3 regions of the Shewanella sp. KX20019 genome follow, and region 1 is predicted to be linked to each of the others. Evidence: predicted binding sites of a transcription regulator. Region 1 holds the regulator's gene; each other region holds the start of a gene.
The links. Region 1 encodes sigma-54, which starts transcription at its own class of promoters, with help from an activator protein. Its sites were predicted from a motif close to GTTGGCACGNNNNTNGNNT; they were not measured.
Positions count from the first base shown of each region.

Region 2: JK628_RS16000 (DUF3192 domain-containing protein) is a predicted target of sigma-54. The motif match lies at 1,800-1,818, and genes of this name have one in related genera.
Region 3: JK628_RS10175 (YccF domain-containing protein) is a predicted target of sigma-54. The motif match lies at 1,723-1,741, and genes of this name have one in related genera.

Region 1 covers NZ_CP068437.1:4,395,733-4,399,975, forward strand. Annotated here, with positions in the region: gene lptA (lipopolysaccharide transport periplasmic protein LptA) at 36-584, shown strand; gene lptB (LPS export ABC transporter ATP-binding protein) at 581-1,312, shown strand; gene JK628_RS19065 (RNA polymerase factor sigma-54) at 1,450-2,961, shown strand; gene hpf (ribosome hibernation promoting factor) at 2,992-3,279, shown strand; gene ptsN (PTS IIA-like nitrogen regulatory protein PtsN) at 3,282-3,725, shown strand; gene rapZ (RNase adapter RapZ) at 3,979-4,243, shown strand, end outside.
Region 2 covers NZ_CP068437.1:3,691,128-3,695,370, reverse strand. Annotated here, with positions in the region: gene syd (SecY-interacting protein) at 1-461, shown strand, start outside; gene JK628_RS16010 (Zn-ribbon-containing protein) at 579-1,352, opposite strand; gene JK628_RS16005 (DNA-binding protein) at 1,352-1,711, opposite strand; gene JK628_RS16000 (DUF3192 domain-containing protein) at 1,860-2,231, shown strand; gene JK628_RS15995 (DUF2789 family protein) at 2,256-2,486, opposite strand; gene JK628_RS15990 (GNAT family N-acetyltransferase) at 2,704-3,342, shown strand; gene JK628_RS15985 (Mpo1-like protein) at 3,335-3,646, shown strand.
Region 3 covers NZ_CP068437.1:2,314,361-2,318,603, forward strand. Annotated here, with positions in the region: gene JK628_RS10165 (PGPGW domain-containing protein) at 1-64, opposite strand, end outside; gene JK628_RS10170 (substrate-binding periplasmic protein) at 499-1,182, shown strand; gene JK628_RS10175 (YccF domain-containing protein) at 1,261-1,668, opposite strand; gene JK628_RS10180 (1-aminocyclopropane-1-carboxylate deaminase/D-cysteine desulfhydrase) at 1,894-2,811, shown strand; gene JK628_RS10185 (hypothetical protein) at 2,999-3,172, opposite strand; gene JK628_RS10190 (mechanosensitive ion channel family protein) at 3,706-4,243, shown strand, end outside.

The DNA of each region.
Region 1 (4,243 bases):
ATGCTAGCAACCCAATAGCGGAGTAGAAGGACGTTATGAAATACAACCAAACAATACTTGCAGGTCTATTGTGCCTACTCAGCGTTAGTAGCTATGCTGCAGTCGATGACTTAAAGCAGAAGGTCGAAATTGCCGCTGCTCGCCAAGAAGCTGATATCAAAAACAATCAAGTGATCTTTTTTGGTCCGGTAGAAGTCACTCAAGGTTCAATTAAAATGAACGCTGATGAATTACGGGTTTTCTCCAAAGAGGCGGGCTCAGGCAAAACGCTCGTGGCAACAGGTAACCCTGCAACTTATACTCAAATAATGGAAGATGGCCGCCCTGCGACAGCAAGTGCCAAAGAGATCCGCTATGAGTTGGCAACCAGAACACTAACCTTATTAGGTAACGCCACATTGGAGCAAGAGGGTAGCCAAGTCACCGGCAATCGCATTAAATACAATATTGGACTACAGCAATTAGTCGCAGAAAGTACCGGTCAAGGTGATGATCGCGTCATCACTATCATCCAACCAGAAGCTTATCAAGAAGAGACTCCTGAAACGCCAGTCGAGCCCATTGAAAAGCAGGAGCAGCAATGATCCAAAAAACGCTGACCGCCCGCAACTTAGCAAAAAGCTATAAGAGCCGAGCCGTTGTTCAAGATGTGAGCTTAACGGTAAAAACAGGACAAATTGTTGGGCTATTAGGTCCAAACGGTGCAGGAAAAACCACAACGTTTTATATGGTTGTTGGTTTGGTACAGAGTGACAAGGGGCAAATCTTTATCGATGATGATGATTTAACCTTAGATCCAATGCACCTTCGAGCACGTAAAGGCATTGGCTACTTGCCACAAGAAGCCAGCATTTTTAGAAAGCTCTCAGTGCGTGACAACATCATGGCGGTACTACAGACTCGCAGTGATATTGATAACGAGCAGCGTGAAGAGCAGCTGGAAAACCTTCTCGAAGAGTTTCATATCACCCATATCCGTGATAGCCAAGGTATGGCGTTATCAGGGGGTGAACGACGCAGAGTTGAAATAGCACGGGCATTGGCAGCAAATCCAAAATTTATTCTACTTGATGAACCTTTTGCCGGGGTTGATCCAATATCGGTTATCGATATTAAAAAGATTATTGAGCAGTTAAAAAGCCGCGGGCTAGGCGTGTTGATAACCGATCACAATGTCCGTGAAACATTGGACGTTTGTGAGCATGCTTATATCGTAAGTCACGGAAATCTAATTGCAGAAGGCACGCCTGCCGAAATCTTAGACAATCAGCAAGTTCGAGCTGTGTACTTAGGTGAACAATTCAGGCTATAGTTAATCCACAGTATGAGCATTGAATTGTGTAGCACTAATAAAGTATGTTAATACAATCAAAGTGTTGAGCCTTTAAACTCTCTTCTTCAAGTCAACGAGCTTCAACGTTTAATTACAGTGTAGGGAATAGCGGTAAGATGAAAGCGTCACTCCAGCTCAAAATGGGTCAGCAGCTCACCATGACTCCACAGTTACAGCAGGCTATTCGCCTGCTACAACTGTCCTCTTTGGAGCTGCAACAAGAGATCCAGCAAGCATTAGAATCTAATCCACTGCTTGAATTAGATGAAGAGCAATCCGACGGCGAACCTGTCAGTAACGAAGATAGAACCACGACCGATTCTGACAGCTATTCAGAGTCTGATGGCGACAACGACTACAGTGCTAGCGCTGATGTTGACCCACAACAAGATAGTGCCGCGGTAGATACCTCAGATGCATTAACGCAAGATTCGATGCCAGATGAACTGCCAATGGATACCACTTGGGATGAAGTCTATACCGTTTCTTCCAACTCCAGCTCAGGTGGCATGCGTGATGATGACATGCCCTTTCAAGGTGAAACCACTGAAGGTTTGTACGAACACCTTGAATGGCAGAAAAATTTAACGCCCTTCTCTGACAATGACCTGGCGATTGCCACCGCGATTATTGATGCCGTCGACGAACGTGGTTATTTGACTCAGAATTGTGACGACATTCTTGAAGCGATGGGCGATCCAGAGATCGAGCTAGATGAAGTGGAAGCCGTGCTCAAACGCGTGCAACATTTTGACCCTATCGGTGTTGCAGCAAGAGATCTAAGTGAATGTCTACTAATCCAATTGGCTCAATATGCCGAAACAACCCCGCACATAGATAATGCTCGCCTGCTCATTAAAGATTACTTAGATTTGATTGCCGGACGCGACTTTAGGCAATTGATGCGTAAGACCAAGCTCAAAGAGGATGATCTGCGCGACGCTATCAGCCTTATTCAAACCTTGAACCCAAGGCCGGGTCTGGCGGTGACGCGTAGTAAAGATGAATATGTCATCCCCGACGTTTCAGTGGCGAAAAAGAAAGGCCGCTGGGTGGTGGAATTAAACCCCGACTACATGCCAAAAATCAACGTCAATCAGCATTATGCTTCGATGGCTCGCAGTACCAAAAGCCAAGCCGATGGCCAATTTATTCGTGGTCATCTACAAGAAGCTAAATGGTTTATTAAAAGCATTGAAAGTCGCAATGAAACTCTGCTTAAAGTCTCTAACTGTATTGTAAAGTTCCAGCAGGGCTTTTTTGAATATGGTGAAGAAGCCATGAAGCCTATGGTACTCAACGACATTGCCGAAGCCGTAGAGATGCATGAGTCGACAATTTCAAGGGTGACCACGCAAAAGTATATGCATACCCCTAGAGGTATTTTCGAATTAAAGTATTTCTTCTCAAGTCATGTTGGCACAGATGACGGTGGAGAGTGCTCATCAACAGCAATTAGAGCGTTTATTAAGAAGTTAGTCGCAGCTGAAAACCAAAAGAAACCATTAAGCGACAGCAAAATGGCGCAGCTTTTGGCAGAACAAGGGATTAAAGTTGCTCGACGTACTATCGCGAAATACCGCGAAGCAATGCTAATTCCGCCCTCAAACCAACGCAAGAGTTTATAACTCAAATTAGGCACTTGGAGGAATCTTTCTATGCAAATTAACCTTACTGGGCATCATGTTGAAATCACTGCGTCACTACGTAGTTATGTTGAAGAGAAATTTACAAAGCTTGAACGTCATTTCGATCAGATCAATAATGTGCACGTCATATTGAACGTTGAAAAAATGCAACAGATTGCCGAAGCTCGAATTCACCTAAAAAAAGGTGAAGTATTTGCCACTTCGGAACATGCGGACATGTACGCCGCAATAGACTCCCTGATCGATAAATTAGATCGTCAGGTTATTAAACACAAAGAGAAGCTGACCAAACACTAACGATGGAATTACGCACCATCCTGCAGCCGGAATGCACTACCTGTGCCACACCGGGCAGTAAGAAAAAGGTACTGGAGTTAATCAGCGATATTGCCGCTGTCCAGTACCCAACCCTTTCTTCACAAGAGATTTTCGAAAGCCTGTTGGCTCGCGAAAAAATGGGTAGCACAGGTATAGGCAACGGTATTGCAATCCCTCACGGGAGATTGGCTAATATTGACCATCCACTGGGCATATTAATAAAATGTGAAACACCGATCTCTTTTGACTCGATAGATAAACAGCCGGTCGATATACTGTTTGCCCTATTGGTGCCTGCGGAGCAATGTAAACAACACTTAGCAACACTGTCTTCGATGGCAGAAAAACTCAACGACAAAGCGATCGTTAAGCAGCTAAGAAAAAGCAATAGTGAATCAGAGCTATATGACTTAATCACACAATAGCTAATATTTAGGTCCTTAAATAATCGATATATAATAGGGTTATTTAAAGACCTAAGTATTTATACCCAAGCCACTTATCGACATGCTGAAAAGAGCATCTTCAAGTAGGATGGGTATATTACAACAATATGAAATGTTCTTTCCAACTAGCCTAAGCTCTTGCTTTAAGCCGGAAAAAAGTTAATCTATACCATTGTACATCTCGTATACATCTATAACACATATATTCTAACTTTTATCAGGTATTCAAAAGATGAAACTCGTTCTAGTCTCTGGTCGTTCAGGCTCAGGAAAATCAGTACTGCTAAGGATGCTAGAAGATCTCGGCTATTATTGCGTCGATAACCTCCCCTTGCCAATGATGGGAACTCTGCTTGAGCAACTTTCGGGGAACTCAGAATTAGTCGCCATTAGTGTTGATATCCGCAACATGCCAGAGAAAGAGAATGAACTGACAAAACATTTAACCCACTTGCCTGAAGGGGTGGAGTTACTCAGTTTCTTTTTAAACTCTAGTG
Region 2 (4,243 bases), 700 kb from region 1:
TCGAGAATGTTGAACATGCACTTGAGCTATCTTTGCATGCAGATCTCAGCGCATTTTATGGAACGTATTTTTCTGCGCCATTAATGTTTGACTCAGCTTGGGGAACGGGGGAGTTATTGCAGGCTTGGAGTCAGACTGATTTTGAATATCTGCAGCAAAATATCATTGGTCATCTAATGATGAAAAAGAAGCTCAAACAAGACCCTACCTGGTTTATTGGTGTGTTTGATGATGAAGATAAAATGATCACTGTGAACAATACTGATGGCAGTGTTTGGATTGAAATTCCAGGGGAGATTCAGAGTGAAAAACTCGCTGATTCATTAAATGGTTTTATCGCTGAACTGAGAGCGCGAGTAACTCCTCCGGTTAAGCTGGTGGAAGAGGATATGCCTATACTTGACCATCCAGGCATTTGGCAGCGAATGAAAATGATGTGGCGCAACCTGCTTGGCAAATAGCGACTAATATATACAGATAGAAAACAGATAGAAGCGTAAACTAGCAACTTGAACTATAAGCTTTAAAGTAAGAGGTCTAAATTGCACTGCAATTTAGACCTTTTTTGTGAGTATAATTTAAAGATGATCCCAAGAGATGTTTGATACGATACGGCAAGGTTCACAGCGAAAATGAAACATATCTAATAACGGTTCATCTAATAACCAGTCATCACTGCCACACTTGGGGCAGCAACGCTTTTTCTCATTGGCTAGGCTTTCACCGCCGACACGATAGAGATAGTAATAGGTTGGGATTTTAGTGAGGTACTCAACTCGACCGCGCAAGTCCCAGCCACGCCTAAACAGATCACTGTCATGGTTCGTCAGTTGTTCAAGTGCGGCAAACTCGGCTTTTGTGCCCGCAGCCATTTGCAATTCATCACAAGCTTGCCACTCCGTTTGCCAACGGATCAAGCGTTTATGATCGCCATTAGCTGTCGCGGGCAGTTGGTAAAGCGGTATAGGTTGCAATGTATCGCCATTTCTTAGTGGTGAGCACATATGCACATAACTGGTATAAAGCAGCTGCCAGCTTGGCGCCTCTTGGCTAGAAACCTCTGAATTAATATCTTGGCCTATATACTTTTCACGCGGAGCAAGCAATTTAGCCTCAGTTAATTCGGCTAAGGTTTGCTCGACCCAAGGGCTATTGAATCGTTTGGCGAGGCTGCTTTTTTCAGGCATCAACAAGCGAGCTCTAAACTCACCATCATTGAAAGCAACGGCAAACTCTCGGCCCAAGATTTGACCATTGGCGCGATAAGCTTCTAACAGGCCGTTAATGGCTTTCTCTGCCGCTGTAATAGTGGTGTTATCAAAACACTCAAACCTTAATTCGACAACATGCATTATTTCTTTGCCTCATGAGAGTTAAGCAACGCAGATTCAAGTGCTGTCAATCGTTGGAATACTGCTCGATAGTCAGCTTTTAGTGCTAATAACTCACGCTCCAACTGTTCAATCCTTTGCTGCTGTTCAGTATCGATAGGAGACTGTTGAGCTGCTTGTACAGATGCATTCAGCTGGGCTTTTGTAGGAATAGCCGCTATGTCGGTCGCATTCATCGACTTGTACTGTTGTAAGCCCTGAATAAGCGTTGGCATCGCAATGCCCATCCCTAACTTAGTTTTAATTAAAGCAAGAGTGGGAGTTTTACCTTCATCGCTGAGCTGCTTGGCGGCACAGAGTACTTGGTCTAGAGGGCTCATCGTTGGTTAAATTCCTTACTCATGAGTATATTTGGTTAGTCTACTGTAATGAATACAGGTTAAATCATTATAAAACAAAGTGTTAAATATTGGCATACTGTTTGCTTTATTTATGATTATAAAATCAATATAAATACAGGAAGTTAATGTGAAGAATAATCTACTAAGTTTAGCGTTTTTTGGGATAGCAAGCATAGGGTTAACTGGCTGCGTGATCAATGTGGGCGATGATGGAGCAGATTGGGATAACAATGGCAGTTGGGAAGCAACACAGGAAAGTAACCGTGAAAACCTCTCGAGGATCTCTTTAGGTATGTCAAAAGATCAGGTGACGACCTTAATGGGGACTGCCGATTTTAATGAAGCCTATATCCAACAAGATAAAGAGGTGCATGTCCTATTTTATCGTACACAACGGATGAAGGGCGACGGTAAAACCACCAAGAATGAGTGCACACCCGTTGTTATTAGTAATAATGCAGTAGTGGGTTGGGGTGAAAAAGCATACAGTAAGATATAGTGCTATTTCGGTAGCACCGTGAAGCTACTTTCTTAACAAGGTGTCTAAATGGTCAATCAGATCTGACCATTGGGCATCTTTTGCTATTGCTTCTGCTAGGAAGTGCTGCTGCGATACTGTCCAAAACTCGGCTTGATGAATGAGTAGTCCTGCAGCAATCGTGTGTTTTGTTATAAATAATTCAATTGCCTTACTATCACTTTCTAAACCCAGCTGTTGGAATAGGTGTTCGAGATCTAGAGGGGTTGTGTCCATGGCCAGTGCTCCGACGATATCGTATAGCTTCTAGTATGGTTGAAAACAGTCCCAGGCTCCAAGTTATGTGCAGATAATTTTTGGCAGAGAATGACTCTTCGACTGCAACTATTAATCAATATTAAATAGATAATAACCTAGCATTTGATTATTAATTGCACTTTTCTATGGGCTTGCTACATTGGTATTAGTTTGATCTAGATCAAGGAAAATAACAATGGAAAACCAAACCATGGAAGAGTGTCGAGCGGTCTATTTAACAGCTGAAGACATACGTATTGCCGCCTCAATTCTTTATAATGCTTATCACGATGATCCTTTTTTTATCGATGCATTATATCGTGATAACAAGGCGCAATATGAGCAAAAATTGCGCGGCGCTATTCGTGAAGAGTTAAATGATCTTTGGCAACAAGAGCAGGGTTTGATTGGAATATTCATTGGAGAACGGCTCATCGGGGTGGCCTGCATTGCAACGCAACAAGTACCGCTAGGTGAAGCTCGTTATTGGCATTGGCGTTTGAAAATGTTGATCAGTGCCGGCTGGCAATCGACACAAGCTTGGATAAATAAAGAACACCAAATTGTTGAGAAATTACCCAGTAGTCATTGCGGCATCTTGCAGTTCATTGCGATATCAACCAATGAACAAGGCAAAGGTTATGGTAGCCAATTGGTTAAAACAGTATTGAGTTGGTGTGATGAACAGCCGCAGCTTGATGGAGTTGGTGTGTTTGTTAGCGACCCTGCACATATTGTATTATTTTCGAATCATGGTTTTGACAAGCTGGAAGATCTAGAGATAGGAAATGTGACCGGTGAGTTGATGTTTCATCGAGGTCAGACGAATGAGTAAACGCTTCAGTAGTTTCGCTGAGTTCTATCCATTTTACCTTTCGCAACACCAAAATAGAACATGCAGATCGCTACACTATATTGGTAGTTGTCTTGTTATCTTAGTGACAATTTTTACGTTCTATTCAGGGCAATGGTTACTGTTATGTTCGCTACCTGTCATTGGTTATAGCTTTGCTTGGATAGGACACTTTGTATTTGAAAAGAACAAACCAGCGACATTCGAATATCCCTTTTATAGCTTAATGGCTGATTGGGTTATGTTATTTGAAGCTTTCTTTGGAAAGAGAAGTAGAAATATCTGATTAGGATGTTCTTGCTGTGAGAGATCTCTTACTTTCGTGTGAGATATCAAATTGAAAGATTGTTGACATAAGCATGACATCCATTTTTAGTCGTTCATAATCAACTGGTTAGGTGTTAAATGCTTGGTTGCAATAATGTTGCAGTATTGATCGTTTGCTAAGTCAAAATCGATTTGGACTAATAGCTGTATAAACTTAACTTAAGAAATCAAAAGGGGAGAGTATTAGTGGCACTACCCTGTGGTAATGGGCATTACCATTGTGATGACCAGATTTAAATATTAACTAAGTGGATTATTCTGCTCGCTAGTTTAAGGATAAATTAGCATCAATTGGATATCAGTATTTTTATCTTATTCAATAGTAGGCCGATAGTTAAGAGTAAACTTATTAAGTAGTTATGTATTTGCAGGACGCAACTAGGACAACCTTAGGATGAGGATTTTAGCTTAGGATAAGCTAATAAATGGATTTTGTACGCTGAGTACAAGGAAATAAAAGGACTTTCAAGGAAGATGCAGGATGCATGTTAAGCATGGATGATGCAGGGAGCACATATATAGCGGGAAAGCTAAAAAAAGTGAGATCAGGGCGTAC
Region 3 (4,243 bases), 2.1 Mb from region 1:
TAAGTGCTGCGCCGGTTAAGGTGAGTAAACCGCCAACGATGGTGATGAGTGCTCTTTTTAACATCTTTGACTCCAAGGATGAATGTATGGGCAGCTAAGCCTGCAAATAGTACGATGCGCACGTTAATACACTTAGCATTGTAGATTTTAGTATATGCGCATTTAATCTTTAGTTCTTATCCGAACTGTAACAAATCCTTCTCTATTCACTTTAGACTTAATGTGACTCGTCTTTTAGGTGAAAGCTGCTGTTCACATCACACATGTGATTACACTGTTTTTTTTGGGGGCCTTGGTGATATTGTCACTTTTGACTAAAATTGATGGTAATGACCGTTAGGTCATCACAAAAAAGTAAGAACTGAAACAGCGTGCTAAACGAAAGGCTGCGAAATAGAAATGTGCTTTTACTTAATGGATTATCTATGTCGAACGATTAATATTGTTCAAACGCATACACGATTGATACTACTATTGATCGTGGCGTGCTCATCGTCAATGGTGAGTGCAGACACCCTGTACTTAACGTCATTACACTGGCCACCTTACTCTGGAAGTACGCTCAAAAACGAGGGCGCAAGTATTGCAATCACCCGTGCGGCGCTGGCTGCAGTGGGCCATAAAGTGGAGGTCGATTTCTATCCATGGAGTCGAGCAGTGAGGATGGCCTCAAGAGTAGACTCAAAATATTCTGGATATTTGCCTGAATATGCCTATCCAACCGAAAAGTTTGTTTTCTCTAAATCGATGGGAAGCAGTCCCTTAGGGCTGGTGGAGCAAAAACGTCATCCTATCAGTTGGTCTGAGCAGAGCGATCTTAATCAGTACAATATTGGTGTGGTACAAGGTTATGTCAATACTGAGCAAATAGATAAAATGATCGCACAGGGAGTACAGCCCGTTGAGGTGGTAGCGTCTGATATCCACAATATTAAAAAAGTCGTATCAGGGCGAATTGATGCAGCAGTTATCGACGCTTATGTGCTGCGTTACCTGTTGGCACAACCTGATATGGAGTCTGTAGCCAGTCGAGTTCAGTTAAATAAGCGTACATTGACAGAGAAAGAGCTCTATATTGCGTTTAAAAACAATGAGGAGGGAAAGAAGTGGCGAGATTTATTTAATCAGGGATTAGCAAAAATTGATGTCGATAAAATATTAAAAGACAATTTGGTCGATTAGAGTTTGCGACGACGGGTCAGGCGACCCGCGTCGACAGTTCACTAACGCTATTAGCGCAGCAGGGGAAATATCAATTGGTTAAGCTTTTGAAACAACGGTTTGGCCAATAGGCGTTAAGCTTAAAATCGCAAGTTTTAAATGCTGTAAGGCAAACGGAATACCAATAATGGTAATAGCACATGCAAATGCGTGAACGATATGACCGATAGCAAGCCATATACCAAACAGTAGGAACCAAATAATATTACCAAGCATACCAAAGGCACCGGTGCCTAAATCTTCCATCCCTGTTACAGAACGGCGGCTTATAGAGTCCTGACCGAATGGCCAAAACGTCATCTCACCAATAACGAAACACGCTCGCCCGAACGGGATCCCTATAATGCTAATAAAGCACAGTAGGCCAGCAAACCACCATGCTAACCCCATTACAAAACCGCCCAACACAAACCAAGCTATATTAAATACTAAGCGTAAAACTGCCATTTAAGATCCCTTATTAAAAATCTACTGCCCAGTGGGCGCTAATGTATTGTTTAAATGCGATTATCATGCCACTTCTCAGTTCATTGTTTTATATGTATTTTATGTTCTGTGGGCAGCCATTGAATAATGAAATATACTAAAAATTAGTGATTCTAGACATTGAAGTCTAAATTACACTAAGTAAAGCGTTACAATAGTAACTCATTATATTGAAGAGAATAGCCCGTGTTTACTCACACTCCAGTAGATCATATCGACTTTAATGGTCGCCGTGTTTTCGTAAAAAGAGATGATCTTTTGCATAAGGATTTTTCGGGCAATAAGGCACGTAAATTTGCTTATTTTCTGCATCATGATTTCCCCGGTGTTAGCCGATTAGTAGGTTACGGCTCTCCGGTTGCTAATTCGCTTTATTCAATGTCCGCTTTAGCCATCTTAAAAGGATGGCAACTTGATTTTTATACTGATCATATTGCTGCGCAAGTTTTAGTATCGTCAAAAGGTAATTATGCAGCGGCTATCGAAAATGGCGCAAATGTTATTGATTTGTCTTTGGTCGCAGATAGAGATGGTAGAAGTTGTAAAGAGTATATCGAGCAGGTTGTCCTGCCAAATGACGATAAGGCTTTGTATGTTCCTGAAGGAGGCCGTTGTCTCTACGCTCGTGATGGCGTGCATCAACTGGCAAGAGAGATAGTTAACTGGTTCGAGAGTTGTCAGTTTGATGAACTGACCGTTTTTCTGCCGTCGGGAACAGGTACTACTGCGGTATTCTTAAATGAATATTTTGTGCTCAATAAGAGCTGCATCAAAGTGAAAACATGTGCCTGTGTTGGAGGTGAAAACTACCTTAAACAGCAGTTTTCTGAGCTAATAAGTGATACTTCATTTCATCCAAAGATATTAAGCTCTGATAAAAAATACCATTTCGGAAAGTTATATAAAGCGTTTTATGATATCTGGCGTAAAGTTGGTGAACAAGGGATTGAGTTTGAGTTACTTTATGATCCGCAGGGGTGGATTTGTGTTGAGCAGCACTTGTTAGCGAATCCAGAACCAGCAATTCTCTATATTCATCAAGGTGGTTTATTAGGGAACGCGACGATGTTGCCACGCTATCAACGTAAATATGCGGCAGTATAGAGAGATTTAAGTAGGTGGTGTGTTTCCACTTGGTTAGGCTAGTTACCTGAGCAGAGGTAAGGCCTAAACCAAATGAAGTGAACTAAATAGCTGAATATGTTTCAGTCCTATTCGTTTGCCTATGAAGACAAACTATCGATACGAGCGAGAGGAGGTGTATCGAAAAGTCATTTTACTTAATTGAAAATTATTTACTTGAAGACAATAACCAGTTCATAAATTTTAGCGCTTCAGTGCGCTTTGAAAAAGTCTGTCTGTTTTTACCTTGACTGTCAGTGAAGGCGATTGAAGATTTGTTGACTGAAATTGAATCTACTGGAAAGTTGACTGTAATTTCGTGTCCATTTACTAGGTATGACATATGGTCACACTCCTTTAATTAAAGCTACCAAGTTGGTAGTTGTTTATAACAATAAGATATCCTTAGCATTTTCGCGAAAGATGAATTTAAGTTCAATTCGAGATTACTCATCTTTTCATGCTTATACAAGTGGCTTGCTAGCAGTTTTGTTAATAAATGTGTTGTTAGCATCACAAAAACAAAACTAATCTCAAGCTGTAATGAAGTAAAGCATAAAGATATGACAGTAAAATGACTGTCAATTAAGATGATCGAACCTGTTGTGATAACGCTTATGTGGGGATCAAACGACGAATCGTGGATTTTTACAGAAGGCGGTGAAAGTATATCAAAAAAGGGTATATCTCTAAAAACTGTGTGGATTATATCCAGTAAATAATCCTTGTCAATCAATAAAATTAAAAAGCTTGTGTCGAAGTTAGCTTATTATTAAGTGTTAGCAATAGGCTAATAAGTGCTAGCTTGACTAATATTTGCTTAAGAATATTTTGCCTGTGTTATTCAATATCCTTGTATTAAAATGGAGTTTTTCGATGAAAAGGATTATTTTTTTTCCACTGTTTGTGCTGCTAATCAGCCTTCCCTCCGTAGCATTTAGTGTTACAAGGCTAGCAAGTGCAGCTCCATCAAGTGAAGAGCAGATAGAAGAGACACCGCCTACCAGCGTCAAAGTCAGCAGCTATGACTACAAAGACAGCCTATTTAGAGATACACCTCGGGGAACCATCGAAGGTTTCTTTGAGGCTACATTTGAACAGAACTTTGAAAAAGCCGCTAAGTACTTAGACTTACGCTATCTACCTGATGGTATGTCAAAAGACCTTGGGCCTGAATACGCCAAGCAATTAGTGGCTATTATCGAGCGTAATCTTTGGGTTAATCTTGAAGAGATCAGTGATCTGCCTAGCGGCACTAGCAATGATCAATTGCCAAATTACCGAGATGCTTTTGGCCGAGTGGAAGTGCAAGGTAACGAGATCACACTATTACTGCAAAAAGTACCGGATAAGCAGTTAGGTAAAATTTGGAAGATCTCGAATGCTACCGTGGCTAAAGTGCCCATGCTCTATA